2 regions of the Streptomyces diastaticus subsp. diastaticus genome follow, and region 1 is predicted to be linked to the other one. Evidence: predicted binding sites of a transcription regulator. Region 1 holds the regulator's gene; the other holds the start of a gene.
What was found. The regulator HspR, encoded in region 1, represses chaperone genes until heat shock. The targets are predictions, from matches to a motif close to TTGAGNNNNNNNNNCTCAA.
Positions count from the first base shown of each region.

Region 2: lon (endopeptidase La) is a predicted target of HspR. The motif match lies at 6,401-6,419, and genes of this name have one in related genera.

Region 1 is NZ_BLLN01000002.1:856,747-870,971, reverse strand. It holds gene Sdia_RS05695 (pyridoxamine 5'-phosphate oxidase family protein) at 1,281-1,697, shown strand; gene Sdia_RS05690 (Rieske (2Fe-2S) protein) at 1,852-2,172, opposite strand; gene Sdia_RS05685 (hypothetical protein) at 2,169-2,420, opposite strand; gene Sdia_RS05680 (helix-turn-helix transcriptional regulator) at 2,549-3,532, shown strand; gene Sdia_RS05675 (heat shock protein transcriptional repressor HspR) at 3,609-4,064, opposite strand; gene dnaJ (molecular chaperone DnaJ) at 4,068-5,258, opposite strand; gene grpE (nucleotide exchange factor GrpE) at 5,337-6,026, opposite strand; gene dnaK (molecular chaperone DnaK) at 6,023-7,876, opposite strand; gene Sdia_RS05655 (glycosyltransferase family 2 protein) at 8,388-9,362, shown strand; gene Sdia_RS05650 (LLM class F420-dependent oxidoreductase) at 9,878-10,828, opposite strand; gene Sdia_RS05645 ((2Fe-2S)-binding protein) at 11,189-11,911, shown strand; gene Sdia_RS05640 (DUF7144 family membrane protein) at 12,263-12,736, opposite strand; gene Sdia_RS05635 (GntR family transcriptional regulator) at 13,293-13,709, shown strand; gene Sdia_RS05630 (ABC transporter ATP-binding protein) at 13,777-14,225, shown strand, end outside.
Region 2 is NZ_BLLN01000005.1:2,017,493-2,031,717, reverse strand. It holds gene Sdia_RS26105 (spermidine synthase family protein) at 1-220, opposite strand, end outside; gene Sdia_RS26100 (ATP-binding cassette domain-containing protein) at 359-1,090, opposite strand; gene Sdia_RS26095 (hypothetical protein) at 1,087-1,668, opposite strand; gene Sdia_RS26090 (hypothetical protein) at 1,665-2,954, opposite strand; gene Sdia_RS26085 (hypothetical protein) at 3,027-3,449, opposite strand; gene argG (argininosuccinate synthase) at 3,775-5,220, shown strand; gene Sdia_RS26075 (hypothetical protein) at 5,580-5,753, opposite strand; gene lon (endopeptidase La) at 6,442-8,850, shown strand; gene Sdia_RS26065 (polysaccharide deacetylase family protein) at 8,966-9,808, opposite strand; gene Sdia_RS26060 (lysozyme) at 9,956-10,780, opposite strand; gene Sdia_RS26055 (MarR family winged helix-turn-helix transcriptional regulator) at 10,967-11,422, shown strand; gene Sdia_RS26050 (hypothetical protein) at 11,765-12,616, opposite strand; gene Sdia_RS26045 (sensor histidine kinase) at 12,937-14,225, shown strand, end outside.

The DNA of each region.
Region 1 (14,225 bases):
GCCGCCCTGGCCCACGCGACCTGTACTTCCCGGCCGACGACCCCCACCGCGCGCCCTCGCCACCTTCGCCGCCCGCCGCCTTCGCCGCCGCTCGCCGCCCTCGCCGCCCTCACCGCCCTCGCCGTCGGCCGGTCGGCGACAAAGAAGGGCCGCGCGCCCGTGCTGGTCCCCGCTCTCACCGTGACGGGCCTGACCACCGGCATCGGCCTGCTCCCCCACGGACGAGACCGTCGCCGTCGCCCCCGGCCCCGCTCCCCCTGCCGCGCATCGCCAGGGCGTCGCCGTCGGCGCGCAGTGGGGCGGCGCGATGCCGGTGGCCACCGAGTACGCGCCCGAGGGCAGGCGCGGCCTCCACGGCCGCCTCGCCCAGCTCGGGGTGCCCGCCGGCGTGGTCACCGCCCGGCAGTGTCCTCCCGGCCGCCGGTCGCTCACCTCGGACAGCACGCTCTCCGGCTGGGCCCGGCGGGTGCCCTTCCCGGCCGGCCTGCCGCGCTCAGCCTCGCCCGGTACATCCACACCCGGGCCGAGGAGACGTCCGAGTCCGCCGGGCCGAACAGCACTGGCCGGACGGGCTCCCTGGCCGAACAGGCGCCGGCCGGACGGGAGAAGCGCGATCAGGGCTCCCCGCCGCGCACGGTCCTCCGCGACCATCTCGGCACCCTCCTGCTCGCCGGCGGCTCGTTCGCGTCAACATTGCGGCCTCCCACTCCTGCTCACCGGGGTCCTCGACCACACCACCCGCCAACCGGGCACGGGCCGCGGGCCGGTCCTCGCCGTCTCCCTGCGCGTCAGCCTCACCCGACTCGCCCTGCCACCGGCCTCCGCCGCCCTCTCCGACCGCGTCGGCCGCCTGCGCGTCCACCCGGCGGCGCGGCCGGGATCGCCCTGGGGGCCGTTCCGCTCCTCCCGCTGACCGACACCGGCTCGCTGCCGTGGCCGGCCGTCGGCACCCTGGTCGCCGGCTGCTTCCTCAGCGTCATGTACGGCCCCCGGGCGGCCCTGTTCGCCGAACGCTTCACACCGGAGACGCGCTCCGCACCGGCGCCCCGCCCGGCCACCGGATCGCGGCCGCCGCCGGAGGCGGGCCCGCGCTCTTCGTCAGGGTGCTGCCGGCGGAGGCGTCCGGCACCTCCATGGCCGCCTCCGGCTACCGCGTCGCGCTCGCGCTCGCCGTCCCGCTCTCCCTCCGCGGCCCGGCGAGGAGGGCCCGCGCTCGCGGGGGAATGCGCCGGGGTGCTCCCGCCCGCCGGCGGGCGCGCCTCCGGCCGTACGCTGCCGCCATGGCCATCGACCTCACCGCTCCCCCCGCGAACTTCCTCGCCTTCTGGCGCGAGAAGCACGTCTGCACGCTCACCACTCCCCGCCCCGACGGCACCCCGCACGTCGTCCCGGTCGGCGTGACGTACGACCCCGGTGAGCGGCTGGCCCGGATCATCACCGGCGGCGCCACCACCAAGGTCCGCCACGTCCGGGCGGCCGGGGACGGGGGCGCCCGGGTCGCCGTCTGCCAGCCGGCCGGCCGGTACTGGACCACCCTGGAGGGCGTCGCCACGGTCAGCGAGGACCCGGTCCGCGTCGCGGACGCCGAACGCCGTTACGCGCTCCGCTACGGACGCGAGCCCCGCGAGAACCCGGCACGGGTGGTCATCGAGATCGCGGTGACCCGGGCCATGGGGAACCTGCCGCGGCCGGCGTGACCCCCTGTCCGCTCCGGCCCGCCCTGCCGCACGGCGGCGTCGCACCCGTGCAGTCCGCCGCACAACGACAGCGACGCCACCGTGTTCAGGTCCACGGTGGCGTCGCTGCCGGGGGGAGCGCCTGGGCGATCTGTGACGACGGGGGGATCGCGTCTCAGGCGCTGCGGGGGGTGGCTGTGAGAAGTTCGGTCTCGACCGGGTGGTGGTCGCGCTGGTCGAGGTTGACGAAGACCATGCCGTAGCGGATGGCGCAGCGCACGGGCTGAGGGGCGCCCCGCGGGCGGCGCAGCGCGCGGTAGGCGCGGACTCCGTCCTCTTCGTCCCGGACGACCAGGATCGGCTCGCCGAAGAGCGTCACCGTCAGCGGTTCGTCGCCCTCGGGCACGGCACTGACCAGGTCGATGAAGTGCCATCCGGAGCGGTAGGCCGCGGCCATCTCACGCCGGAAGGAACGGTCGTCGGGAGGCATGCTCATGCCCGGACACCCGTGGGCAGGTCCTCCCAGGTCGGCTCACCTGCGGGGGCGGTCTCCCAGGTCGGCTCACCCGTGGGGGCGAACTCCCAGGTGGGCTCGGACTGGACCGCCACCGGGTTGGTCTCCCAGGTCGGCTCGGCCAGCACCGTGGAAGCGGGCTCGCTCTCCCAGGTGGGCTCGCCACTGGCGATCGCACCGAAGGCAGCCGCGACCGCGAAAGCGCAAAGTACACGAACCATCTTGCTCATGGACGATCTCCACCTCTTCTAATCATTTCCTCCTCCCCCGTGCACATGACGATCGCTCACCGCGACCGCTCGCACCAGCGGAAACAGGCATCATGTTCCTGTAATGCATGACCCTGAGGGGGGTTCACATGGGGACAGACGACCAGATACCGGGACATCCGCACAGCCCACGTGAGCTGTGCGAAGCGGGTCGGCAGCTCTACGCCGACGCGCTGCGGACCGGGCGCATACCCCGGAGCGAGGCCGCGCAGGCGCCCTGCCTCATCGATCTGGCGCTGGTGCACGCCGACCCGGACGACCCGGAGTGGCTGCGGCCACTGCCCCCGACGGTAGCGCTCGGCCATCTGGTACACCCCATCGAGCAGGAGATCCAGGAGCGCCGACGCGTCGCCATCGGCCTCACCGAGACCTTCGCCCCTTTCCTGGCCATGGCGGCGCAGAACCCGGTCGCCGCCAGCGGGATGACCGTGCTGGAGGGGCTGGGGCTCATCAACACCACCCTCGACCGGGTGGTCGCGGAGTGCTCCGAGGAGCTGCTGACCGTGCAGCCGGGCAGCGGCCGCAAGCCGGAGACCATCGCGGAGGGGCTGCGCCGCGTCATGCCCCTGCTCGACCGCCGGGTGAAGATGCGCACCCTCTACCAGCACACCGCCCGGCACCACCCGGCGACCATCGCCTACGTGGACCGGATCGGCACCGACGTCGAGGTGCGCACGCTGGAGGAGAGCGTCGACCGGCTGATCGTGGTGGACCGCAAGGTGGCCTTCATCCCGGCCCGCTCCGACCGGCAGGTCGCCCTCCAGCTACGCCACCCCGGCCTGGTGGAGTACCTGGTGGGCGTCTTCGACCAGCTCTGGCGGCACGCCGTCCCCTGGGACGAGCAGCCCGACGCCTACCGTCCCGAGCTGGACGGCATCACGGGCACGCAGCGCTCCATCGCCAAACTCCTCGTCGAGGGGCACGTGGACGACGCCATCGCCCGGCGCCTGGGCATGAACGTCCGCACCTGCCGCAGCCACATCGCCCGGCTGGCCACCACCCTCGGCAGCGGCAGCCGCACCCAGCTCGGCTACCTCATCGCCCGCTCCGGCCTCCTGGACGCGAGCGACTGAACCACCCGCGCGGAACGCCGGAGGGGCCGGAGGCAGCAGCACCGCCTCCGGCCCCTTCCGCGAAAGAACGCGGCGTTCACTCGGCGGACGGCCGGCCCGGCCTCCACACCACCAGCGCGCTGGTGTGCCGCACGTCCTCGTACCGCACGAGGTCGCGGCGGTAGGAGGCGTGCACCTGGGCCTCGCGCTGCCGCATCTGGGCGGCGGCGCCGTCGACGGCCGCGGAGAGTTCGGCGACGCGCTGCTGGAGCGCGGTCACCTGGTTCTCCAGTTCGATGATGCGCTTGATACCGGCGAGGTTGATGCCCTCGCTCTGCGACAACTGCTGCACCTGGCGGAGCAGTTCGATGTCGCGGGCCGAGTACCGGCGCCCCCGCCCGGCCGTGCGGTCGGGCGACACCAGGCCGAGACGGTCGTACTGGCGCAACGTCTGCGGGTGGAGCCCGCTCAGCTGGGCCGCCACCGAAATGACGTACACCGGGGTGTCTTCCGTCAGTTCGTAGGGGTTGCGACGTCGTCCGTCCCGGTCCATGGCCTACGCTCCCTTCGCTGCCTTGAACAGCTCCGCCCGCGGGTCCTCGTCCGCGGTGGCCTTGCGGTACGTCTCCAAGGCCTCCCGGGCCTCGGAGGACAGGTGCTGGGGCACCGCCACGTCGACGGTGACCAGCAGATCGCCGCGGGTGCCGTCCTTGCGGACCGCGCCCTTGCCGCGGGCCCGCATCGTGCGGCCCGCCGGGGTGCCCGGCGGCAGTTTCAGCGTCACCGGGGGCCCGCCCAGGGTGGGTACCCGGATCTCGCCGCCGAGCGCGGCCTCCGTGATGGTGACCGGCACCGTGACGGTGAGGTTGTCGCCCTTGCGCCCGAAGACCGGGTGCTTGTCGACGTTCACCACCACGTACAGGTCGCCCGCAGGGCCTCCGCGCTCGCCCGGACTGCCCTTGCCGCGCAGCCGGATGCGCTGCCCGTCCGTGACTCCGGCCGGGATGCGGACCTGCATGGTGCGCGACGACTTGGCCCGCCCGGAACCCTTGCAGACCTCGCACGGGTCCTCGGCGATCAGTCCGCGGCCCTTGCAGTCCACGCACGGGTCGGTGAGCGAGAAGCCGCCCCCGCCGCCGCGCGAGACCTGGCCGGTGCCGACACAGGTCGGGCAGACGCGGGGCGTGCCGTTCTTGTCGCCGGTGCCCGAACAGGCCTTGCAGGGCGCCTGGCTGGACATCCGGAGCGGCACCGTCGCGCCGTCCACCGCCTCGGTGAAGCTGAGCGTCACCTCGGACTCGATGTCCTGGCCGCGCCGGGGCTGGGTGCGTGTACCGGCGCCCGCGCCCCCGCGGTTGAACAGCCCGCCGAAGACGTCCCCGAGGCCGCCGCCGAACCCGCCCTGGCCCTGGCCGCCGCCGGGGGCGCCGCCCCCGAAGAGGTCGCCCAGGTCGAAGTTGAAGTTCCCGCCGGAGCCGCCACCGCCGGGACCGGGGCGGAAGCCGCCGTTCCCGAAGAGGGAGCGCGCCTCGTCGTACTCCTTGCGCTTCTTGGGGTCGCCGAGGATGTCGTTGGCCTCGGAGATCTCCTTGAAGCGCTCCTCGGCCTTGGCGTTGCCCGTGTTGGCGTCCGGGTGGTTCTCCCGGGCGAGCTTGCGGTACGCCTTCTTGATCTCGGCGTCGGTGGCGTCCTTGGGGACGCCGAGGACCTTGTAGTAGTCCTTCTCGATGTAGTCCTTCGTACTCATCGGCGACGTCCCTCCTTCCACTGCGACGTCACCGCCGCGCGGTCACCGGTGAAGGTGACCGCGGCGGCGGTGAGTGGTTCAGCCCTCCTGCGGGCCACCGTTCTCCTCGTCCGGCTTCGCCCCGTCCGGCTCGGCCTCGGCCTGCTCGGCCTTGGCGTCCGCCTGGGGCTTGGCCTGCTGGGCTCCCGGCTGCGGCTCGGCCACCGCGACCCGGGCGGGCCGGATGGTGCGCTCGCCGATGCGATACCCCGCCTGGAGGATCGCGACGCACGTCGTCTCCGTGACGTCGGGCGCGTAGCTGTGCATCAGTGCCTCGTGGATGGTCGGGTCGAAGGGCTCGCCCTCCTTGCCGAACTGGACCAGGCCCAGCTTGGCGGTGACCGACTCCACCGACTCGGCGACCGACTTGAAGCCGCCGACCAGCTCGCCGTGGTCCCGGGCGCGGCCGATGTCGTCGAGGACCGGCAGCAGCTCGGACAACATGCCCGCGACCGCCACCTCCTTGACGGCCACCCGGTCGCGCTCGACCCGGCGCCGGTAGTTCTGGTACTCGGCCTGGAGCCGCTGGAGGTCGCCGGTGCGCTCGGCGAGAGCCGTGCGCGCCTGGTCCAGCTCGGCCGTCAGGCCGGCCGTGGCGTCGGTGCCCGCTCCCGCCGGGCCCGCCTCCGAGGAGGTGGGCCCGGCGGTCTCGGCCGCGTCGTCCGAGGAGGCACCGGGGGTGACGTCAGCGTCCTGCTGCTCGTCGAATCCGGGGGTCTCCTCGGTCACGCCGCACCGCCCTTGCGCTTGTCGTTGTCGTCGTCGACGATCTCGGCGTCGACCACGTCGTCGTCACCCTGCTGGGCCTGCTCGCCGCCCTGGGCACCGGCGTCGCCGCCGGCCGCCTGGGCGTCGGCGTACATGGCCTGGCCCAGCTTCTGCGAGACGGCCGCCACCTTCTCGGTGGCCGTGCGGATCTCGGCGGAGTCGTCGCCCTTGAGCTTCTCCTTCAGCTCGTTGACGGCCTCCTCCACCTCGGTCTTGACCTCAGCGGGGACCTTGTCCTCGTTGTCCTTGAGGAACTTCTCGGTCTGGTACGCGAGCTGCTCGCCCTGGTTGCGGGACTCGGCGGCCTCGCGGCGCTTGTGGTCCTCCTCCGCGTACTTCTCGGCCTCCTCGCGCATGCGGTTGACCTCGTCCTTCGGCAGCGAGGAGCCGCCGGTGACGGTCATCTTCTGCTCCTTGCCCGTGCCGAGGTCCTTCGCGGTCACGTGCATGATGCCGTTGGCGTCGATGTCGAAGGAGACCTCGACCTGCGGGACACCGCGCGGGGCCGGCGGCAGACCCGTCAGCTCGAACATCCCGAGCTTCTTGTTGTACGCCGCGATCTCGCGCTCGCCCTGGTAGACCTGGATCTGCACGGAGGGCTGGTTGTCCTCGGCGGTGGTGAAGATCTCGGACCGCTTGGTCGGGATCGTCGTGTTCCGCTCGATGAGCTTGGTCATGATGCCGCCCTTGGTCTCGATGCCGAGGGACAGCGGGGTGACGTCGAGGAGCAGGACGTCCTTGACCTCGCCCTTGAGGACACCGGCCTGGAGCGAGGCGCCGATGGCGACGACCTCGTCCGGGTTGACGCCCTTGTTCGCCTCCTTGCCGCCGGTCATCTCCTTGACCAGCTCGGCGACGGCCGGCATACGGGTGGAGCCACCGACGAGAACGACGTGGTCGATCTCGGAGAGCTGGATGCCCGCGTCCTTGATGACGTTGTTGAACGGCGTCTTGCAGCGCTCCAGCAGGTCCGAGGTGAGCTGCTGGAACTGGGCGCGGGTGAGCTTCTCGTCCAGGTGCAGCGGGCCCTCGGCGGAAGCCGTGATGTAGGGCAGGTTGATCGAGGTCTCGGTGGACGAGGACAGCTCGATCTTGGCCTTCTCGGCGGCCTCACGCAGGCGCTGGAGGGCCATCTTGTCCTTGGAGAGGTCCACGCCGTGGCCCGACTGGAACTGCTTGACCAGGTAGTCGACGACGCGCTGGTCCCAGTCGTCACCACCGAGGTGGTTGTCACCGTTGGTGGCCTTCACCTCGACGACGCCGTCACCGATCTCCAGGAGCGACACGTCGAAGGTGCCGCCACCGAGGTCGAAGACGAGGATCGTCTGGTCGTCCTTGTCGAGGCCGTACGCCAGGGCGGCGGCGGTGGGCTCGTTGACGATGCGCAGGACGTTGAGACCCGCGATCTCGCCGGCCTCCTTGGTGGCCTGACGCTCCGAGTCGTTGAAGTAGGCCGGGACGGTGATGACCGCGTCCGTGACCTTCTCGCCCAGGTAGGACTCCGCGTCCCGCTTGAGCTTCTGCAGCACGAAGGCGCTCATCTGCTGCGGGTTGAAGCTCTTGCCGTCGATGTCGATCTTCCAGTCGGTGCCCATGTGGCGCTTGACCGACCGGATGGTCCTGTCGACGTTGGTCACTGCCTGACGCTTCGCGACCTCGCCGACGAGCACCTCACCGTTCTTGGCGAAGGCGACGACGGACGGCGTGGTCCTGGCGCCCTCGGCGTTGGTGATCACAGAGGGCTCGCCGCCCTCCAGAACGCTGACGACGGAGTTAGTCGTGCCCAGGTCGATGCCGACCGCACGTGCCATGTCAATTCCTCCAGCTGACTACTTGAGTGGAACTGACTCAAGGATGCACGAGGGCGTGCCGCGCGTCAACGTGGTTGAGTCGACCGGGCTCAGCTTTTGTTCCTCCCAGCCGAGCAGAGGGCGTCGACGCGGTTCGTCTTCGCAGGTCGGAGGCTTGATGAGCAGGACCCGCCCAGGGAACCCCGGGCCGATCCCGGGCGCGCCCGACGGCTTCGGGTGCCCGCCACGGATGGCCTCAAGCGTCGGCGGGGCTGGTTTTCTCCGCCCCACGCGACCGCCGGCCGGCCGACCGCCACGGGCCACGCCCGAAACCCGCAGGACCCGACCCCCCTCCGACGGCGACCCGCAGACGACCCCGAGCACCCGGGCCGGGTCCGGCCCCCGGGTGGCGGTCTTCCATCCGGCCGGGGCGTCGGTCTGCCGTTTCACGGCGCGGAGGGCCGAGACTGGGGCGAGTCGTGCCGTATGAGTCAATTGTCCGTTACGTGTGACGTGTGAGTGAGGAGTTCCGGTGGAGCCGTCGCAGCCCTCCCCGAGCGAGGACGAGGCCGTCGCCGGTACCGGCCGGGTGGTCACCGCGCCCGTGCCGCTGGAGGAGGCCACCCGCACGCCCTACGTGCGGCGGCGGGCGCCCGTGGTGGCGGTGCTGATGACCTCGCGCGACCGGCGACGGCAGACCCTGCGGGCGCTGGACGCCCTCGCCGACCAGCGGTCCCTGCCGCCCGGTACCGCCCTGCGCGTGCACCTGGTCGACGCGGGGTCGCGGGACGGCACCGCCGACGCGGTCCGGGCCGCCCATCCCGAGGTCGAGGTGCACCGGGCCGGGGCGGGGGTCCGTTGGGGGGAGGGCATCCGGCTGGCGAGCCGGAACAGCAGGGCGGCCGGGGCGACCCCGTTCACCCACCAGCTCTGGCTGCGGGACGACGTGGTCCTCGCCGACGAGGCGCTCGCCCTGCTCCTCGCCACCTCCCGCTCGCTCGGCGACACCGCCGTGGTGGTCGGCGCCGTACGCGACGGCCGGGTGCCGGGCACCCGCCCCGGTACCACGCCACTCGCCTACTCCGGCCGTCGCCGCACCCGCGGCCCGCACCGGCTGCCGCTGGTCGAGCCGACCGGGCGCACCGAGCTCTGCGACACCTACGACGGGGCCGCCGTGCTGCTCCCCCGCGCGGCCCGCGACCGGGTCGGCGACCTCGACCGGGCCTTCCGCCACACGCTCGGCGACCTCGACCACGGCCTGCGCGCCCGGCGCGCCCGGGTGCCCGCCTTCGTCGCCCCGCGCGCCGTCGGCGAACGCCACACGGTGCCGCTGCCACCCGCCTCCGAGGAACCGGGCATCGGGGTACGCGAGGCCCTGCGCCGCCGCACCGCCGAACTCCCGCCCCGCGTCTGGTGGACCTACTGCCTGCGGCACGCCGGCGTCCGCGCCCCGCTCCTGGCGGCCGCGCCCTACCTGCGCACGGCCCTGCGCACGGCCCGCGGCTGAACTCCTGCGCGGGCGGGGCCCGCTGCCGGGCACGGGCGACGTCACCGGCTCGCACGCTCAGCCCGGTGACGTCCGCCTCGGCGCTCTCCCGCGCCACGCCCGCTCCCGGCGGCCCTCGCCGCCTGTGCGGCTGACGCCGCTGCCGCCGTCACGCGGCACGCGCACCGCCTTGAAGCGGTGGCAGTCGTTCCGGCCGGGTCGACCGGCCGGTCACGCGGGATAGTGCCAGGCAACGGGGGTGCGGGGCAAGGTGGTTGCCTCCGGCAAGGGTGCCCGGCGGCGGGAGGCGCGTGAGATCTGCCCCGGGGCGCCGGGCGGAACCGTCGCCCCGGCCGGCGGCCGGACCGGGACGCGGCGGCGGGTACCCGTCCGCACGGGTCACTGATCGGCCTCCCCCGCCGGCCGGGCCGGGACGGGGCCGGGCGTCGTCCTCAGACGCCGCCGGGCCGGGGACGGGGCCGGAAGTGGCCGGTCGGCGTCCGGGGCGGGACGGTGGCCGAGGGGGCCGGGGCGGGTCAGGCGGTGGCGCCGGGGAGGTCGAGGGCTGCGGCGAGGGTGCGCCAGGCGGGGATGGGGAGGTCTCGCACGGGGTCGGAGGTGACGACCTGGAGGGCGACGTGGTCGGCACCGGCCTTGTGGAAGCCGGTGACGCGGGACCGCACCCGCTCGGCGTCGCCGTGGGCGACCACCGCGTCGAGGAGGGCGTCGCTGCCGCCGTCCTCGAAGTCGGCGGGGCCGAAACCGGCCCGGCGCAGGTTGTTGGTGTAGTTGGGCAGCTCCAGGTAGAAGCGCAGGTAGGCGCGGGCGGTCTCGCGGGCGCGGGCGAGGTCGTCGTCGAGCACCACCTTCAGCTCGGGGGCGAGCAGCGGGCCGGTTCCGAGGGCCTCGCGGGCCTCGGCGACCTGGTCCTCGGTCACCAGGTACGGGTGGGCCCCGGCGGCCCGGTCCTTGGAGAGCTGGAGCATCTTCGGCCCGAGGGCGGCGAGGACGCGCCGCCGGGCGGGGACGGGGTGGGGCGCCTCGTCCAGCGCGGTCAGGTACTCCCGCATCGCGGTGTACGGCTTGGCGTACTCCTTGGGAGCGAGCTGCTGATGGCTGGCGCCGATGCCGAGGACGAAGCGGTCGTCGTGGGCGCGGTCGGCGTCGGACGCCTCCTCGGCGACGCGGTCGGCCGGGTGGTCCCAGATGGAGAGGATGCCGGTGGCGACGCGGAGATGATGGGTGGCGGCGAGGACCGCCCGCGCGTCGGCGACGCTCGCGCTGCCGCCCACCCAGATGGCGCCGTATCCGAGCGCCTCGATCTCCTCGACGGCGTCGGTGATGGCTCCGTCCCGCCCGGTCCCGTCGGTGATCCGGAGCGCGCCGCTCCAGATGCCGACGGTGCCGAGGCCCAGTTCGTGGGCGGCGGTGGTGGCGGGGACGGAGGTCGGATCGCTGGTCGGGTTGGTGCCGGGGGTGCTCGTCATGTCGTGCGCTCCTCTTCGATGCGTACCTGGCGCCGCCGGCTCGTCGCGGGGCTGCTGCTCCGGCCGGCCGACGCCTGGCCCGCGCCCCGCGACGGCGCGGGGGCTGACCGGTCTCCCTGCCCATCCTCGCGCCGAGCAGTCCCGAACGGCGGGACGCCGGGGGGTGGCGCGAGGTGTCGCCGGGCGGAGCCACCCTCCTCACCCGTCCGCCCGTCCGCACCCGCCGTCGTCCGTCCTCGTCCGTCCTGGCGCGGCCCGCCGCCCGGCTGCGACAATCCCCGCGCACAGCCGGGGCCGGGTTCCCCGAGAGAGGACGGTGGCACCCATGTGCCGGTACGGCTCCACGGTGGTGCGGACCCGGTGAGCGCCGCGGCCCTCGACACGCTGCTGACCCGGCTCGCCCGCGTCGGCCCCTACTTCACCGCCGACCCCGTGCCCCGCGCCGACCCGTCCGAGGGCGGTTTCCGCCCCCTCGCCGAGTTGTACGGCGACGGGATCGCCGGCCACGTCGAGGAGACCGGCCGGCGCATGGGGACCGGCCCCGGCCGGGTCGCCGCCTCCACCGCCCAGCTCGGCCTGGCCTCCCGGCTCTGGTCGCTGGCGCTGGGGTGCGCCGCCCTCGGCTCGGAGGTCCCCGACCTCGGCCCGGGCCGACTGTGGTGGCGCAGGCCGTCCGCGGGGCCCGTCGAGCTGCGGCTGCCCGCTCCCCGGCCGTTGCCCGGACCGCTCCCCGAGGCGCTTCACCGGGCCGTCGCCGTCGGCCATCTCGCGCCGCTCGCCGAGGCGGTCGGCAGCCGCTACGCCGTCTCCCCGCAGGTCCTGCGCGGCAACGCCGCCTCCGCCCTGGTCGGCGCCGTACGCGTACTCCTGGACCAGGCGCCCGAGGCGGCCGGGAGAGCCGTCCCGCTGGTCGAGCACCTGCTGGGCCGGCCTCCGCTGGCACACACCGGCACCTTCGTCCACGAGGAGGGGCTCGGCGTCGCCTTCGTCCGCCGCAGCTGCTGCCTGTTCTACCGGGTGCCCGCCGAGACGTGCGGTGACTGCGTGCTCCGGACGCGGGGCCGGCGCCGGCCCCGTACGTAGGGGGCCGGCGCCGGGGTGCTCGGCGGGCCGCCTCGGGGGCGTGTCCGGTGGGGCCTCCCGGACACGGGTGACCCCTGTCGCGGGCGTCGGGGCCGGGGCGTTGCCCTCGGCACGGGGGCCTCGGCGGCGGTGGCCGGGGCGGCCCAGGGTGTGCGCGTGAGCGGTGCGGTCTCCCTCCAGCCGGTTGCTCCGGCGGCCGACCGGTGCCGCCGTCCGCCGAGCCGTTCACGGCCGCGGTGAGGAGCCGCGGGGCTCATCTGCGGCCGAGGCCGTGGCAGGACGGGCGAGCGGGACACGACCCGGTCCGGTCGTGTCCCGCTCGGTCCCGGGGCCGCGGGGCGGCCGGGGCCGCTACAGCGGCGGGGCGTCGGGGCGCTCCGTGCACAGGGCCCAGATGACGAAGATGCCGAGGGCGATGTTGAGGAGCGCCCACAGGGGCAGGTAGGGCAGCCACATGAAGTTGAGGATGACCGCGACGGCGGCGAGGCCGACGCCTGTGGCCTTGGCCCAGGTCTGGCCGGTGAGGATGCACCAGCCGGTGATGGCGACCAGGACGCCGAGGAAGAGGTGGATCCAGCCCCAGGCGGTGACGCTCATCTTGAAGGCGTAGTCGCCGAGGCCCGCGTAGACGGTGTTGTCGGCGATGCCCGCGATGCCCTGGAGGAAGCCGAAGACTCCCTGGAGGAGCAGGAGGACGCCCGCGAGGACCGTCCCCCCGGTGGCCCACGACTGGCGGGCGGAGTGGCCCTCCGGGACGTCCGCGGCCCCGGTGTGCGCGCCACTGTGCGCCTCGCGGGGGTCGGGGGTCTCGTGCTGATCGCTCATGTCGGGTGCCCTCTCATCGACGGCGTGGCTCCGTCCAGCCTCGGCGCGCGGCCCCTCGGGCGCGCGGAGGACTGGGCCGAACGGGTGACGGAGGCCGGGCGGGGGGCGCCACCGGCCGGCGGAAGCGGCCCGGGCACCGGCCCCGGGCTCGCCGGCGGGGGCGAGGGTCGGGTGGACTCTCAGGGCACCGGGGTGCGGACCGGTACGGGCCCCGGCGGAAGGGCGGGGCCGCGACGGCTGCCGGTGCGGAGCGGGGCGCCCGCTTCGCGCGACGGCGCGCGGGGAGGCGGAGGCCGGCGCGGCCCGCGAGGGCGAGCGGGTGGTGCCTTCATGGACCCCGGCCGGTGACACACGGCGATGCGCGCGTGGTGCCGAAGGCGGACGCGGGCCGGTCGACACCGGAAGCCACCCGGCGGGGACACCGCCCGCCGGGCCGCGGCCGTGCGCGCGATTGACAAGGAGCCGCGTTCCCCGCCACCATCATTGTGCTATTCCATATACACAATGATGGTGGCGGGGAGGACCGACCGTGGTGGACGACGGAGGAGGCACCAGCGTGATCACGTACCAGATCGAGCGGCGCAGCGGTGTCGCGACGTACATGCAGATCGTTCTGCAGACCAGGCAGGCGCTGCGCCTGGGGGTGCTCGCCCCCGGGGACAAGCTGCCGACGGCCAAGGAGGTCGTCGAGACGGCGGCGATCAACCCGCACACCGTGCTCAAGGCGTACCGGGAGCTGGAGCGCGAAGGGCTGGTCGAACTCCAGCCGGGGCGCGGCACCTTCGTGCGACGCGGGCTCGGCACCGCCGGAACCGCCTCGCACGCGCCGCTGCGCGCGGAGCTGACGGCATGGCTGCACAAGGCCGAGGAGGCGGGACTGGACGCGGAGGACGCCGCCGCGCTCTTCGACGCCTGCCGCGCCGAGGTCTTCGCCGCGGCCGGCACCCCGCGCACCGGCCCCGCGCGGCACTGAGCACACCGGCGAGGGCGGTCGACGCCCCCGGGCCGCCCGGACCTCCCCACGGACGAGAGAGCAGCACGTGTACACAGAGCAGTTCGACCCGGCCGACGCCGGACTGGTCGCCCTGGAGGCGGCCGGGCTCGGCAAGCGCTACCGGCGCGGCTGGGCCCTGAAGGAGTGCGCCTTCCGTCTCCCCGCCGGACGGATCTGCGGGCTGGTCGGCCCCAACGGCGCGGGCAAGAGCACCCTGATGTCACTGGCCACCGGGGTCAGCGGCCCCTCCGCCGGCACCCTGCGCGTCTTCGGCGGTGACCCGCGCGGCGCCCGGGCCCGCCGGCAGGTCGGCCACCTCGCACAGTCCAAGCCCCTCTACCCGCGCCTGACCGTCACCGACACCCTGCGGATGGGCCGCGAACTCAACGGCGCCGAGTGGGACCAGTCGCGCGCCGAGGCCATCGTGCGCGCCGGGGACATCCCGTTCGGCGCCCGGGCGGGCAGCCTCTCCGGCGGCCAGCGCACCCGCCTCGC
Region 2 (14,225 bases), on a different contig from region 1:
TGAGCACCCCCGGCTCCTTCCGTCCGCCCAGCGCGTCCCGGGCCAGGTCGACCAGCAGCCGCTCGGAGCGCCCGTCGGAGGTGTCCATCAGGAACGTGCCGTTGGCGATGATCTGGAGCAGCCCGCCGTGCCGCCGCAGCACCACCTCCCCGTAGGGGCCCTCCCGGCGGTCCAGCACCTCGGGGGCGGCGGGCGAGGGGGCGGGGTGCGGGGCGGGCATGGCGGTGACCTCCGGGGCGGACGTGCTGGCTGCTGGTGGTGATTCTCGCCAAGCGCCGGTAGGCATGCGAGGGAATTCGGCCTGCCCCGAATCTCCGGCGGCTGAGTGAAGGTGCGACCTGCCCTGGTGTGACTCAGCTCACCCGTCGTGGTGGAGCAGGCTCATGTACGCACCCTCCGCCGTTCTGCCTGGCGCGGTCCCCCGCGGTGCCAGACCGAGGAACGACGGCGTGGTCCCGGAGTGCAGGATCTTTCCGTCGCTGAGCACGGTGACATGGTCGGCCTCCTCGGCGAGGTCGCCCACGTCATGGGTGGAGAGCAGGACTTGGACCTCGTCCGTGAGGCTGGTGAGGATGTCGCGGAAAATTCTGCGCTGGCGTGGGTCCATACCCGCGGTGGGTTCGTCGAGCAGGAGTACGCGTGCCTGGTGCACCAGCGCCGATGCCACGCCGACCCGGCGCAACTGGCCGCCCGAGAGCTGACTGGACCGTACATCGGACTTCTCGGTCAGCTCGACTCGCGCGAGTGCTCTGCGCGCCTCGCGCCAGGCTTCGCTCCGCGTCATGCCCTTGAGCCAGCCCACGTACGCCACGTACTCACGGCAGGTGAGCGAGGGCATGGGGGTGATGTTCTGGGGCATCCAGGCCACGTGGTGCCGGAACTCCTTGTCCCGGCTGGAGAAGCTGTCCAGGGTGACGCTGCCCGACTGGGGGTGGGTCACGGAGGCGGCGAGCCGGAGCAGGGTGGACTTTCCGGCTCCGTTGGGTCCGAGCAGGATGGTCAGGCCCTGGGGGAGTTCATAGGAGAAGTTGCGGAGGGTCGGCCGGCGCCTTCGGTAGGCGAACGTGCAGTCGCGCAGTGCGAGGGTCATGGCATCTTCCTGGAGGTCGAGTAGAGAGCGGCGAGCCCGGCCACCAGAACCAGGACGGCCGCGACTGCCGCGTGCGGAGCGCCGACGGGCTCGGGGGTGACTGTCCACGGGTAGGGGTCGCCCGTAGGGCGGAAACCGAGGACCAGCACGACCACGACCCAGGCGACCGGGACGAAGGTCGCCGCTTCCCCGGCCCATGGGCGTGCACACAGTGCGAGGCCGACGAGGAAGGCGGAGTTCCGGCCCACCGCGACCGCTTCCGTGGAACTCAGGAGTTCACCGAGAGCCATGCACCCCACTGTCACCACGAGGAGGTAGGTGGCAGTCAGGGCGACGTCAAGGGCGGCTACGCGCCGGGTCCCGGAGATTTCCGCAGAGGGGAGGCGGGAGTTGAGGCAGAAGATGAGGGCGGTGGTGATGACCACCGGGGCCGTGAGGAGGATTGGGGTGCCCTGGAGCCCGGACAGGAGAGAAGGAAGCACCATCTCGCTGTCCTGGACCAGCAACACGAGCGCGAACAGGGCGAGCAGGCCGGCCGGAAGCGCCGTGTGGGCCCGGCGGGCCTTGAGCCAGATCACTGGGACCCCTTCTGGCACGCCGAAGCCATCGTCTCCACGTACCACGCTTGCTGGGACACCGTCGGCTTGTCCAGCACGTTCTTCACCTCGGTGAGGACTGACTGCTTGGCCTGCGGGGTGTTGGCGGGTATGGGCTCCGACTCCTTGGCCAGCCACTCCTGGTATGCCGCCCCGCGCCCGATGATGTCGGCCCCCCAGAGCATGAGCTTCCGTGTCTGGAGCACGTCGGGCTTCGCACACGGCGGCTGCATGGCGGTCGCGAGCAGTGCTGACGGCAGTGCCCCGGCCTCCGACGCGCGGGTCAGGCCTACGTGCCACACGTCTGGTGTGGAGGGCCGCGGGTCCCTGCCCTCGGCGAGGCTGTCGGTGACGCGTTCTGGGGTGATGTTGACACCCGCTTCGCGGAGATCACCGATGACCTTGGCGGTCGTGGCCCGCACCGTGGCCAGATCATCGGCGGTCTTGGTGGGCATACAGACCTCGGGCCGGTGTCCCGCGCAGCTCAGAGCGACGTTCACCGAGGTGGAGGGTGGCTTCGGGCCCCAGTCGTGTGTCCAGGTGTAGGCGCTGAACGTCCCCAGCAACGCGATAGCGGCCCCGAGAGGGACCCGGACCGCCATGGGGGCCTGGCGGACCCAGAAGGCGCACGTGCCCAGGGCCAGCCCCGCCACCAGGAGGAGGGGCGGGGTCAACGTGGTCAAGGGGATCGCTTCGCCGAAGGACGGAACGTCACCGAAAAGTCCCGACACGTGGCGCAGCCACCATGTCCCGGAAGCCCAGGACCAGCTCACCGGGATGAACACGGCGAGCCCCGTCAGTGGGGCGGCGACGATGGGGGGGAGTAGGTTGCCCACGCCGAATCCGATGATGCCGAACCCGGCCGACAGGACGAATCCCGTGAGGAGCGGCCCGAGGCTGACGATGGTCGGCCACGTTCCGAAGTGGAGGAACGCGAGAAGTGGGCCCAGTATCAGCATGGCCCAGGCCAGGGCAACAGGCGGCGCCAATTGCTGGGCGGCGATCACCCAGCGGGACCGCGACGGGGCCAGTTGCCAGACTTCCGCTTTGGCGAGCCGGCCGGCCTCCCATGCGCCGAGTGCCGCTGCGACGGCGTAGGCCTGAGGGGCGGTCGCGGCGAGCGGCCAGGCGACCAAGGCAGGTGCGTCGCCGAAGGTGCTGGCGGGAGGCAGGCCGCTGCCGAAGTAGAAGTAGACGAGAACGATGCCTAGGGCGAAGGGGGCTGCCCGTGTGGCACTGCTCGCCCGCAGCAGCGTGCGTACCTTCACTTGTTCTCCACGTTCTGGAAGGGAGCGAGGGGCGCCCTCGGTGGGCGCCCCTCGTCTGGCTGCGGATGAGAGTCAGCTGTCGGCGAGCGTGGTGTCAACTGTCACGGTGTTGACCCAGAGGAGTCCGTTCTTTCCTCCGCCGACCGACTCGAGCTTGAAGTAGTAGCTGCCGTCCGCGAGCCCGTTCCACTCGCCCATGCTGTTGGAGGTGCTGCTGCTGAAGCAGGCGGTGAAGTGCTTCGAACCGTAGAAGTGGTCGGGCTGGAGCGAGACGTCCCGCCACATCCCCACGTCAACGCTGTTCTCCGAGCCGCCCTGCCGTGTGCAGCCCTTGAACCAGATCTGCGAGTAGCTCTTGTCCGCCCAGCGGCGGGACTCGAATCCGGTTCCCGCACTGCCGATGGAGCTCGTCCAGTTGGCGTGGGCGGGCGCTGCGGCCAGCAGCAGTGCCGAGGTGACGCCCAGCGTGGTGGTCAACGACTTCTTCACGTTCATGTAAAGCCCCCAAATCCCTCATCCGCCCCGGCAGGCCGCTCTTCGGCCTGATCAGTTCGTGGCGGACGAGTGGGGACTCTATGTAGATAGCGAAACCACAACAAGGTTGTTATGGGGTATGCCTGGGGTATGTGTGAGCGAAGTGTCGTTTGCCCCCCGGTCAGCTTGTTACCGCCAGGTCGCCTGTGTGTCGTCGTGTGGTCGTCTCCCGTGTGTTCGGGCGAGCTGCCGCGCGCCCGATCGCTCACGGAGGGGGCGAGGCGCTTCCCGCGAGCCCCCACCTGCCGACGTTGCATGAGCATACGTTCCGTTGCATACTCTTGCTATGTCCAAAGTCCTGACCTCCCTGCCCGCCGGCGAGCGCGTCGGCATCGCCTTCTCCGGCGGACTCGACACCTCGGTCGCCGTCGCCTGGATGCGTGACAAGGGCGCGGTCCCCTGCACGTACACCGCCGACATCGGCCAGTACGACGAGCCCGACATCGCCTCCGTGCCCGGGCGGGCCACCGCCTACGGCGCCGAGATCACCCGTCTCGTCGACTGCCGTGCCGCGCTGGTCGAGGAAGGGCTGGCGGCGCTGGCGTGCGGCGCGTTCCACATCCGCTCCGGCGGGCGCCCGTACTTCAACACCACGCCGCTGGGCCGCGCCGTCACCGGCACGCTGCTGGTGCGGGCGATGCTGGAGGACGGGGTGCAGATCTGGGGCGACGGCTCCACCTTCAAGGGCAACGACATCGAGCGGTTCTACCGCTACGGCCTGCTCGCCAACCCGCACCTGCGGATCTACAAGCCCTGGCTCGACGCGGACTTCGTCTCCGAGCTGGGTGGCCGCAAGGAGATGTCGGAGTGGCTGCTCGCCCACGAGCTGCCCTACCGGGACTCCACGGAGAAGGCGTACTCCACCGACGCCAACATCTGGGGCGCCACCCACGAGGCGAAGACCCTGGAGCACCTGGACACGGGCATCGAGACGGTCGACCCGATCATGGGCGTCAAGTTCTGGGACCCCGCGGTGCACATCGACACCGAGGACGTGACGATCGGCTTCGAACTGGGCCGCCCCGTCACCATCAACGGCAAGGAGTTCTCCTCCGCCGTCGACCTCGTCATGGAGGCCAACGCGATCGGCGGCCGGCACGGCCTCGGCATGTCCGACCAGATCGAGAACCGGGTCATCGAGGCCAAGAGCCGCGGCATCTACGAGGCCCCCGCCATGGCGCTGCTGCACCTCGCCTACGAGCGCCTCGTCAACGCCATCCACAACGAGGACACCGTCGCCGCCTACCACAACGAGGGCCGCCGCCTCGGCCGGCTGCTCTACGAGGGCCGCTGGCTGGACCCGCAGGCGCTGATGATCCGCGAGTCGCTCCAGCGCTGGGTCGGCTCCGCGATCACCGGTGAGGTCACCGTGCGGCTGCGGCGCGGTGAGGACTACTCGGTCCTCGACACCCGCGGCCCGGCGCTCAGCTACCACCCGGACAAGCTCTCCATGGAGCGCACCGAGGACTCCGCCTTCGGGCCGGTCGACCGCATCGGCCAGCTCACCATGCGCAACCTCGACATCGCCGACTCCCGCGCCCGCCTGGAGCAGTACGCGGGCATCGGCATCGTCGGCACCGAGCACCCCACCATCGGCGCCGCCCAGGCGGCCTCGACCGGCCTGATCGGCGCCATGGACCAGGGCGGCGCCGAGGCCATCGCCTCGCGCGGCGAGACCTCCGAGGAGGAGACGGCGCTCGACCGCGCCGCCATCGAGTCCGGCACGGACTGACCCCGGCACGTACGCACCCCGCGGCGGGCCCGGCCACCCTCGGCCGGGCCCGCCGCCACGCGTCAGCCGGCCAGGAGGACGACGCCGGCCCGGAGGGCGCCGAGCCAGGGTCGTGGCGGCGCCCCCCCCGGTGGCGACCGCGCCGGCACCCCGGCCGCCACCGGCACCACCGCTCCGTACGCCCCGTCGAGCGCCTCCGCGGCGGTGGCGCGATCAGGGCCCGGGCCGCCCCGGGCCCTCCCCGGCCGGCGTCGGCGCCGGACCCAGGCTGTCCCGCGCCCTCCCGGGAACGCCCGGCGGAAGCCGAAGCGTGGCCGAGTGGACGGCCGACGGCAGACTCCCGAGCGGCGCCACCGCGATCAGGCCGCCGAACTCGTACGACCCTCCTCCACCGACGAGGCCACCCGCGCCCGGCGGACCGGGGCGTCGCCCATGATCGCGCTGGAGGCCACCGGCATGGCCGCGCCCGGCCCGGCGCCGGGGACCGGCAGTCCGGTGGCGGGGGCCGGCAGCCCGGCGACGGGCAGGGACATGCTCGCGCCGAAGCGGCGCGGGACCGGCGCGGCGCCGACCGTTCCGGGCGCGAGCCCGCCCGCCGCGAGCGGCAGCAGGCCGATCCGGTGGGGGCGCGCCCCAGGCCGCCGGTTCCGAAGATGTCGATCGCCCGGTGAAGGTGATCAACGGGCGATTCGGCGGATGGGCGTGCGCGCTCACCCGACGCCGCTCCGCGAGGAGGCGGGACGTCAGGTCGGCGACGCGCGCCCCGGCCCCTCAGCCAGGGCCGCGCGAAGGGCTGAGTCGCCCGGCTTGGTGAGCGGCGGGCCGACGCTCACCACCCCCAGCCGCACCCGGCGCCGCCGCGCGCTCTCCGCCGCCTCGCACCCGCGCCTCTGCGTCGACGCCGTGCCGGGCGACGGCGCCCGTGTCCGGCGAGGCGGGTTGCTCCCGGCTAGTCCGGTCGCGAGGTCACTTCCCTGACCTGCGGTGATGCTCACGCTTGACGCTCCGCGCCCGGCTTTCGGCACCCTGGGGCGACGCGCCCGGCAGGAATCCGCACGGTCGCCGTGGTGTTGCCCGGTGTGAGGAAGGGCCTTTCGGTCCCGGCGGCCTTCCGGGCGGGCCGGTCGCGGGTTCGCTCACAGCGAACACCCTTCGGGGAACACCTGGCGGTGCAGAATCATTGAGTCGGTATAGCTCAACTTGACTGCCGAAGGGGAGATCATGGCTGCTGAGTCCCAGGCCATCACACCGCTGACTCTTCCGGTGCTGCCGCTCGACGACGAAGTGGTGCTGCCCGGGATGGTCGTGCCACTGGACCTCAACGAAACCGATGTACGGGCCGCCGTCGAAGCCGCGCAGGCCGCGGCCGGGCCGGACGGGGGCAAGCCGCAGGTGCTGCTCGTCCCCCGGGTCGACGGCACCTATGCCGCGGTCGGCGTCCTCGCCACCGTGGAGCAGGTCGGGCGGCTGGCCGACGGCGACCCCGGCGCGCTGGTGCGCGGCCGCAGCCGGGTGCGGATCGGGGCCGGGACCACCGGGCCCGGGGCCGCGCTCTGGGTCGAGGGCACGCCCGTCGAGGAGACCGTGCCCTCGCCGCTGCCCGGCTCGGTGACCGAGCTGATGACGGCGTACAAGGCGCTGGCCGCCTCCTGGCTCCAGAAGCGCGGCGCCTGGCAGGTGGTCGACCGCATCCAGCAGATCGACACCCCGGGAGCCCTCGCGGACAACGCCGGGTACTCGCCCTTCCTGACCACCGCGCAGAAGGTGGCGCTGCTGGAGACCGGTGACCCGGTCGCCCGGCTGAAGCTCGCCACCGAGCACCTCAGCGAGCACCTCGCCGAGCAGGACGTCGCCGAGACGATCGCCAAGGACGTCCAGGAGGGCGTCGACAAGCAGCAGCGCGAGTTCCTGCTCCGCCGCCAGCTCGACGCCGTCCGCAAGGAACTGCGCGAGCTGAACGGCGAGAGCGAGGACGAGAGCGACGACTACCGCGCCCGCGTCGAGGCCGCCGACCTCCCCGAGAGGGTCCGCGAGGCCGCCCTCAAGGAGGTCGAGAAGCTGGAGCGGGCCTCCGACCAGAGCCCCGAGGGCTCCTGGATACGGACCTGGCTCGACACCGTCCTGGAACTCCCCTGGACCGAGCGCACCGAGGACGCGTACGACATCCCCGGCGCGCAGGCCGTGCTCGACGCCGAGCACGCGGGCCTGGAGGACGTGAAGGAACGCATCACCGAGTACCTCGCGGTGCGCAAGCGCCGCGCAGACCGGGGCCTCGGCGTCGTCGGCGGACGGCGTGGGGGAGCCGTGCTGGCCCTCGTCGGCCCGCCCGGCGTCGGCAAGACCTCGCTCGGCGAGAGCGTCGCCCACGCGATGGGCCGCGAGTTCGTCCGCGTCGCCCTCGGCGGCGTGCGCGACGAGGCGGAGATCCGGGGCCACCGGCGGACCTACGTCGGCGCGCTGCCCGGCCGCATCGTCCGGGCGATCAAGGAGGCCGGGTCGATGAACCCGGTGGTCCTGCTCGACGAGATCGACAAGGTCGGCTCCGACTTCCGGGGCGACCCGGCGGCGGCGCTGCTCGAGGTCCTCGACCCGGCGCAGAACCACACCTTCCGGGACCACTACCTGGAGGTCGAACTCGACCTCAGCGACGTGGTCTTCCTCGCCACCGCCAACGTCCTCGAAGCCATCCCCGAGGCCCTGCTCGACCGGATGGAACTGGTCCGCCTCGACGGCTACACCGAGGACGAGAAGGTCGTCATCGCCCGCGACCACCTGCTCCCGCGCCAGCTGGAGCGGGCCGGCCTGGAGCCCGGCGAGGTCGAACTGGCCGACTCGGCGCTGCGCAAGCTCGCCGGCGAGTACACCCGCGAGGCCGGTGTACGGAACCTGGAGCGTTCCGTGGCCCGGCTGCTGCGCAAGGTCGCGGCCCAGCACGAACTGGGGGAGCGGGAGCTTCCGTTCACCGTGACCGACGCCGAGCTGCGCGGCCTGATCGGCCGGCCGCACCACGTGCCCGAGTCCGCCCAGGACCCGGCCGAGCGCCGGACCTCGGTGCCCGGCGTGGCCACCGGCCTGGCGGTCACCGGCGCCGGCGGGGACGTGCTCTACGTCGAGGCGTCGCTGGCCGACCCGGAGACCGGCGCCTCCGGACTGACCCTGACCGGTCAGCTCGGTGACGTGATGAAGGAGTCGGCGCAGATCGCGCTGAGCTTCCTGCGCTCGCACGGCGCCGAACTGGAGCTGCCCGTCGCGGACCTGAAGGACCGGGGTGTGCACATCCACTTCCCGGCCGGAGCGGTCCCGAAGGACGGGCCGAGCGCGGGTGTCACCATGACCACCGCCCTCGCCTCGCTGCTCTCCGGGCGGCTGGTCCGCACCGACGTGGCGATGACCGGCGAGGTGTCGCTGACCGGGCGGGTGCTCCCGATCGGCGGCGTCAAGCAGAAGCTGCTGGCGGCGCACCGGGCGGGCATCACCACCGTGGTCATCCCCAAGCGGAACGAGGCCGACCTGGACGACGTCCCCGACGAGATCCTGGCGGGGCTCGACGTCCACCCGGTGAGCGACGTCCGGCAGGTCCTGGAGATCGCCCTGGCCCCGGCGAGCGTGGCGGTCCCGGCCGCCGCCTGATCCGCCGGGTCGCCGGGCGGCCGTCCTGAGCCCGGGCCGGGTCCCTTCCGAGGGCCCGGCCCGGGTCTCGCCGTGTCGCCGGACGCCCGGCTCCGGGGGCCGACAGGCCGGGTGGTCAGGGGCGGTAGACCGTCCCCGGCCGCGGCTTCGCCGGGGCCATCAGCTGCGGGACGGTGACGAAGGTGTAGCCGTCCTTCTTCAGCGACCGGATGATGGCCGGCACGGCCGGGACGGTCCCCTTGTAGATGTCGTGCAGCAGGATGACGCCGTCCCGGCCCGCCTGCTCCAGGGTGCGCTCGGTGATCAGGCCGGAGTCCTCGGTGGAGTAGTCCTTCGCCGTCGTCGACCACAGCACCTGGGCCAGCCCCAGCTCCTCGGTGATCTCGGCGACCGTGTCGTCGGTGCGGCCCTGCGGCGGCCGCATCAAGGTGGGCTCGGAGCCGGTGAGCCGCTCGATCTCCTTCTGCGTGCGGGTGAGTTCCTCGCGTATCTCCTCCGGCTCGATCTCGGTCAGGCGCGGGTGGTTCCAGGTGTGGTTGGCCACCTCGTGGCCCTCCTCGGCGATCCGCGTGACCGTCTCCGGGTACTTCTCGATGTGCTTCCTGCCCAGCAGGAAGAAGGTGGCGGGCACCTCCTCGCGCTTCAGCAGGTCGAGGAGTTCGGGGGTGTCCTTGCCGGGGCCGCCGTCGAAGGTCAGCGCGATGCACTTGGCGACCGCGCAGTCCACCTCCCCCTTGGCGAGCTTCACCCGGGCCCCCGGTCTGCCGTCGCCGCCCGCCTCGTGGGCGTCGGCCCGCTCGTCGGCGGGGGCGACCGTGCCGGGCGTGCAGGCGCTGAGCGCGGTGAGGGCGGCCAGCGCCAGCGCGGCCACGGCGGTACGGCGGGTGCGGCGCGGGCGGCGGGCGCGGGGTGCGGTGGGGCCGCTGGAAGCGGCCAGGCTGTGCGAAAGAGTGTTCACGCCGTGTATAGATGGAGTGCATAGCTGAAGGGTTGCCTCGTCCCGAAAGGATTTCCGCACCCTCGCGCCGGAGCCGGAAGAGGCCCGGTGACCAGGTCACCGGGCCTCTTCGGCGTGCGTGGAAGCGGGGCGTGCGGCCGCTCGGGCTCAGCCGTTGGCGAGCGCCTGGACCCGGTCGTACGCGCCGTTGAAGTGGTTGTGGTCACCGACGATCGGGCCGGTGGAGGTGTACTGCCAGATCGTGTAGAAGCCCCAGCCGGCCGGGAGCGTGCCCACCGAGGAGGCGTACCGGGCGACCCAGAGCGGGTTGGTGGAGCCGAAGCCCGCGTAGTTGCCGGTGCAGGCGGTCCACCAGCTCGTCGCGGTGTAGATGACCGCGTCGCGGCCGGTGCGCGCCTTGTAGGTGTTGGTGAAGTCGCGGATCCAGTTGACCATCGCCGACTGGCTCAGGCCGTAGCACTGGTCGCCGTACGGGTTCCACTCGATGTCCAGCACGCCGGGCAGGGTCTTGCCGTCGCGGGACCAGCCGCCGCCGTTGTCCACGAAGAAGTTGGCCTGGGCGGCGCCGCTCGTGGTGTTGGGCGTCGCGAAATGGTACGAGCCGCGGATCATGCCCACGTTGTAGCTGCCGGTGTACTGCTGCGAGAAGTACTCGTTCCTGTAGTACGTGCCCTCGGTGGCCTTCACGTACGACCACTTGACGCCGCTGTTCCACAGGGCGCCCCAGTCGACGTTGCCCTGGTGGCTGGAGACGTCCACGCCCTCGGTCTGCTCGGCGAGCGGTGAGACGCCGGGGGCGCCGCTCTGCCCGTCGTGCTCGATCACGCCCATGCCCATGTACGCCTCGCCCCGCTCGGGCCGGTCCGCGGCGTGCGCGGCCGAGGGCAGGGTCACCAGCAGGGAGAGGGCGGCGAGGAGGACCCCGGCCGCGGTGAAGCGGGAACGTCGGACTCCGGGTCTGCGGACGGGCATGGGGGGCCTCCGAGGGTGTCGAGGGGGGAAGGTCTGACGTGTGCATGCCGCATGAAAGCTACGCGCGTGGACCCCGGCGCGGAAGGGGGTCGCCGGGCCGCCGGTGGTCTACTCCTGCGGCGGACTGCGCCAAGCTGGGAGACCGGCCCCGGCGCGGGGAAATCTTTCAGGGACGGAAATCGGTACATGGGTGTTGACGGCGAGGCGGACACGGAGTTCCTGACCCTGGAGCGCGAACTCTCCCTCCTCTTCCGGCGGGCCAGAGCCGGGCAGCGGGAACTGGCCAGGGCGGTCCACCCCCGACTGGAGCCCGCCGCCTACGGCCTCCTGGTACGGCTCATCGAGGGCGGGCCCCAGCGCGCCACCGACCTCGCCGCCTACATGGGCGTCGGGAAGGCCACCATCAGCAGGCAGCTCGGAGGGATGGGGGAACTCGGCCTCATCGACCGGACGGCGGACCCGGCGGACCGGCGGGCGTCCCTCTTGCGGGTGACGCCGCTGGGGGCGGAGCGGGTGGCCGCGGTGGCCGCGGCCCGGCGGGGGGTCTACGTGCGCCGGCTCGCCGACTGGGACCGGCGGGACGTGGGGGAGCTGGCCCGGCTTCTCGGCAGGCTCAACGGGGTGCTGACCGACCCCGACTGACCGGGGCCGCGCGCTGGTCCGTCGACGGGGCCGGGCGTGCGCGGCCCGGCCCCGTGCACGCCGGCCGGGCCGGGGAGCGGGTGGTGCCAAGCGCCGGGCGGGGCCGGGCCCGGGGGCGATCGGCTGTTCGCACGGCCGGCGACCCGGCCGCCGGCCGTCACCGACGGCCTCGGGCGCCGGCCGGGCTTTCGTGCGGCTCAAGCGCCGGCCGGGCCGCGCGGCTCGTAAGCGTCTGGGAGGAGGTGGCCCTGAGCGGCGGTCGGGCCCCGGGTGGGCCGTGGCTCCGCCGGGGACGGCGAGCGTGCTCGGGGCGGAGCCGGGCCCTGGGAGCCGTCCGGTGCCTCAGAGGACCACGTGCACCGCCGTGGCGTCGTCGTGGCGTTTGCCGCGGGGGTACGGGACGGCGTGTTCCAGGTCGCGGACGGCCTGGACGAGGTGGGCCGTGCCGCGGGTGCGGACGAGGTCCAGGGTGCCCGCCCAGGTCCCGCCGAAGCGGTCGACCCAGCGGGTGGCGCCGTCGGTGAGCGCCGTCAGGGAGCGGAGGTCCGCGCGGGGTGTGCTGCCGGTGACGGCGAGCCGGGCGACGGCGGGATCGGCCGCCGCCGTGTGGAAGCCCTCGTCGGTGTTGCGGAGGGACTCCACGGCGTCCATGTACTCCCGTACGGCCGCCTCGCGTTGCGGCAACGGGGTGTGGTCGGGCAGGGCCCGCACGGCTGCCCGCAGTTCGGGGACCGGGGAGGGGAGCGTGTCGAGGCGCTCGTCCTGGACCGGGACGAGCGCCCCGTCGGCGCGTTCGAGCAGGAGCGTGGAGTCGGAGAGGACGAGGTGCTGGACGCTCTCCTCGTCCCAGCGCGCCAGCACCACGGTCGCCTGCGGCGTCCGGGGGTGAGAAAGGTCACAGGTTGAACTGTGCGCTTCGGCGGTACGCGCGACCCCCTCCGCCAGAATCTCTTCGAGCGTCATGTCCCGGCGGGAAACGGACAGTTCACCCAGTGCTCCGCCGAGCCGCGCGGTGAACCAGTGCACCGAGTGCACGCACCCGTCGTCCCCGGCAGGCGGTGTGACGCCGTCCAGGAGTACGAGGCAACCGCCGTGCCCGAGTGCGGGAAGCGCGACCGAGCAGTAGTCCTCGTTCGGGTGATCCGGGGCCCCGGGTTCCGTTGTCAGGTCGATGTGCACCGGCACAGTCTGCATGATGGGCTCTGGCCGCGGCGGGAGGTGACGCACGCTCGGCCGCGCCGCCGGGTTTTCCCTGGAATGATCGACTCTGGCTCCACGGGGGCGGGGCATCCTGCCAAAGCGGACGGGTAACGTCCAACCGGCGCCCCGTGTGCGTCGTCAGCGGGGGAGGGGGAGACTTGCCCGCCAACTCCCGGTCGATGTTCACTCCTTCGGGTGGCCCGGCAGACGATGCGCGACCACTGCTCACACGCACTGGGAGGGTCGAGAGCCGTTCCGGAAGGGAGCTCGTGCTGACAGGACGTCACCCGGGCCCTTGGGTAGACGAGTCAAGAATGCGAGCACCGGTGCAGAAGAAGAGGTCTCGGGACAAGGACGGCCGGACGGGCAACCAGTCGGACGCTTCCGCCCCGACTCCCGAAGCCGCCGCCCGTCCCGCACGCAAGGCCCGCGTGCGGAACCGCCTGATCATCGCTGTCGCGGTCGTCGCGGCCGCTGTCGCGGGCGCCGGCGTCCCCTCGGTCGTCGCCGCCTCCGGGCAGGCGACGGACGCCCAGGAACTGGTCGAGTTCTCCGAACTCACCCAGCAGGCGGTGACGCTCTCCCACTCGCTGGCCGACGAGCGTGACGAGGTCACCGCGTACATCGCGGCCGGCCGCCCCGAGGGCAGCGGCCTCTCCGAGAAGCGCAGCTCCCGGGTCGACCGGCAGATCGAGGAGATCCGCGAGGGCGCCCCGCACACCCTGCGGGAGACCCTGGACACCATCGGTTCGGTCCGCCGCCAGGCGCTGACCGGCAAGGGCGACGCCCTCGACGCGCACAACGCGTACGCCACCGCGATCGACGAACTCCACGGCACCGCGCAGGAGCTGGTCGCCAAGCTCCCCACCCGCAGCGGTCCCGGCCGGCTCGCCCTCACCGACCTCGACCGGGCCGTCGAGCAGGCCACCGCCACCCGGGGCCTGCTGCTGGCCGCCCTCGCCGTGCCGAGCAGCACCTCGCAGACCGGCATCGACCCCGCCACCGGCCTGCCCGTGCAGACCCAGGCCGGGACCGCCGAGGAGACCCGGACCCGTGACGCGCTCAGCGCCGCCGCCCAGCAGGCGCAGGTCGCCGAGCGGGCCGCGCTGGCGGCGTTCGAACGGGGCGCCTCCCCGGAGAACAAGGCCTCGTACCGGAACACGGTCAGCGGGCCCGAGGTGACCACCGCCGAGAAGTACCTGGCGCGGCTCACCGGTGCGCCGACCCTCTCCGAGGAGGACGCCGCGCTCAAGCCCGCCAAGGTCGACGCCGCCCTGACCGCCCGTATCGAGCAGATGCGCGGGGTGGAGAACGCGCTGGCGGCGGCGCGCACCGGGCAGCTCGCCGAGCAGCGCGACGAGGACGTGCTGGCGCTGGAGGTCCAGATCGGCCTCGTCGGCCTCTGCCTGCTGCTGGCCGTCGGCATGAGCATGGGCATGGCCCGCTCGCTGACCCGGCCGCTGGCCGTGCTGCGCCTGGGCACCGCCCGCCTCGCCGCCGACCCGGCGGGCGAGGAGCCCCTCAAGTTCACCGGCCGCAACGACGAGTTCGCCGAGGTGGTGCGCTCCGTCAACGCCCTGCACGCCCACCTGGCCGGGCTGCA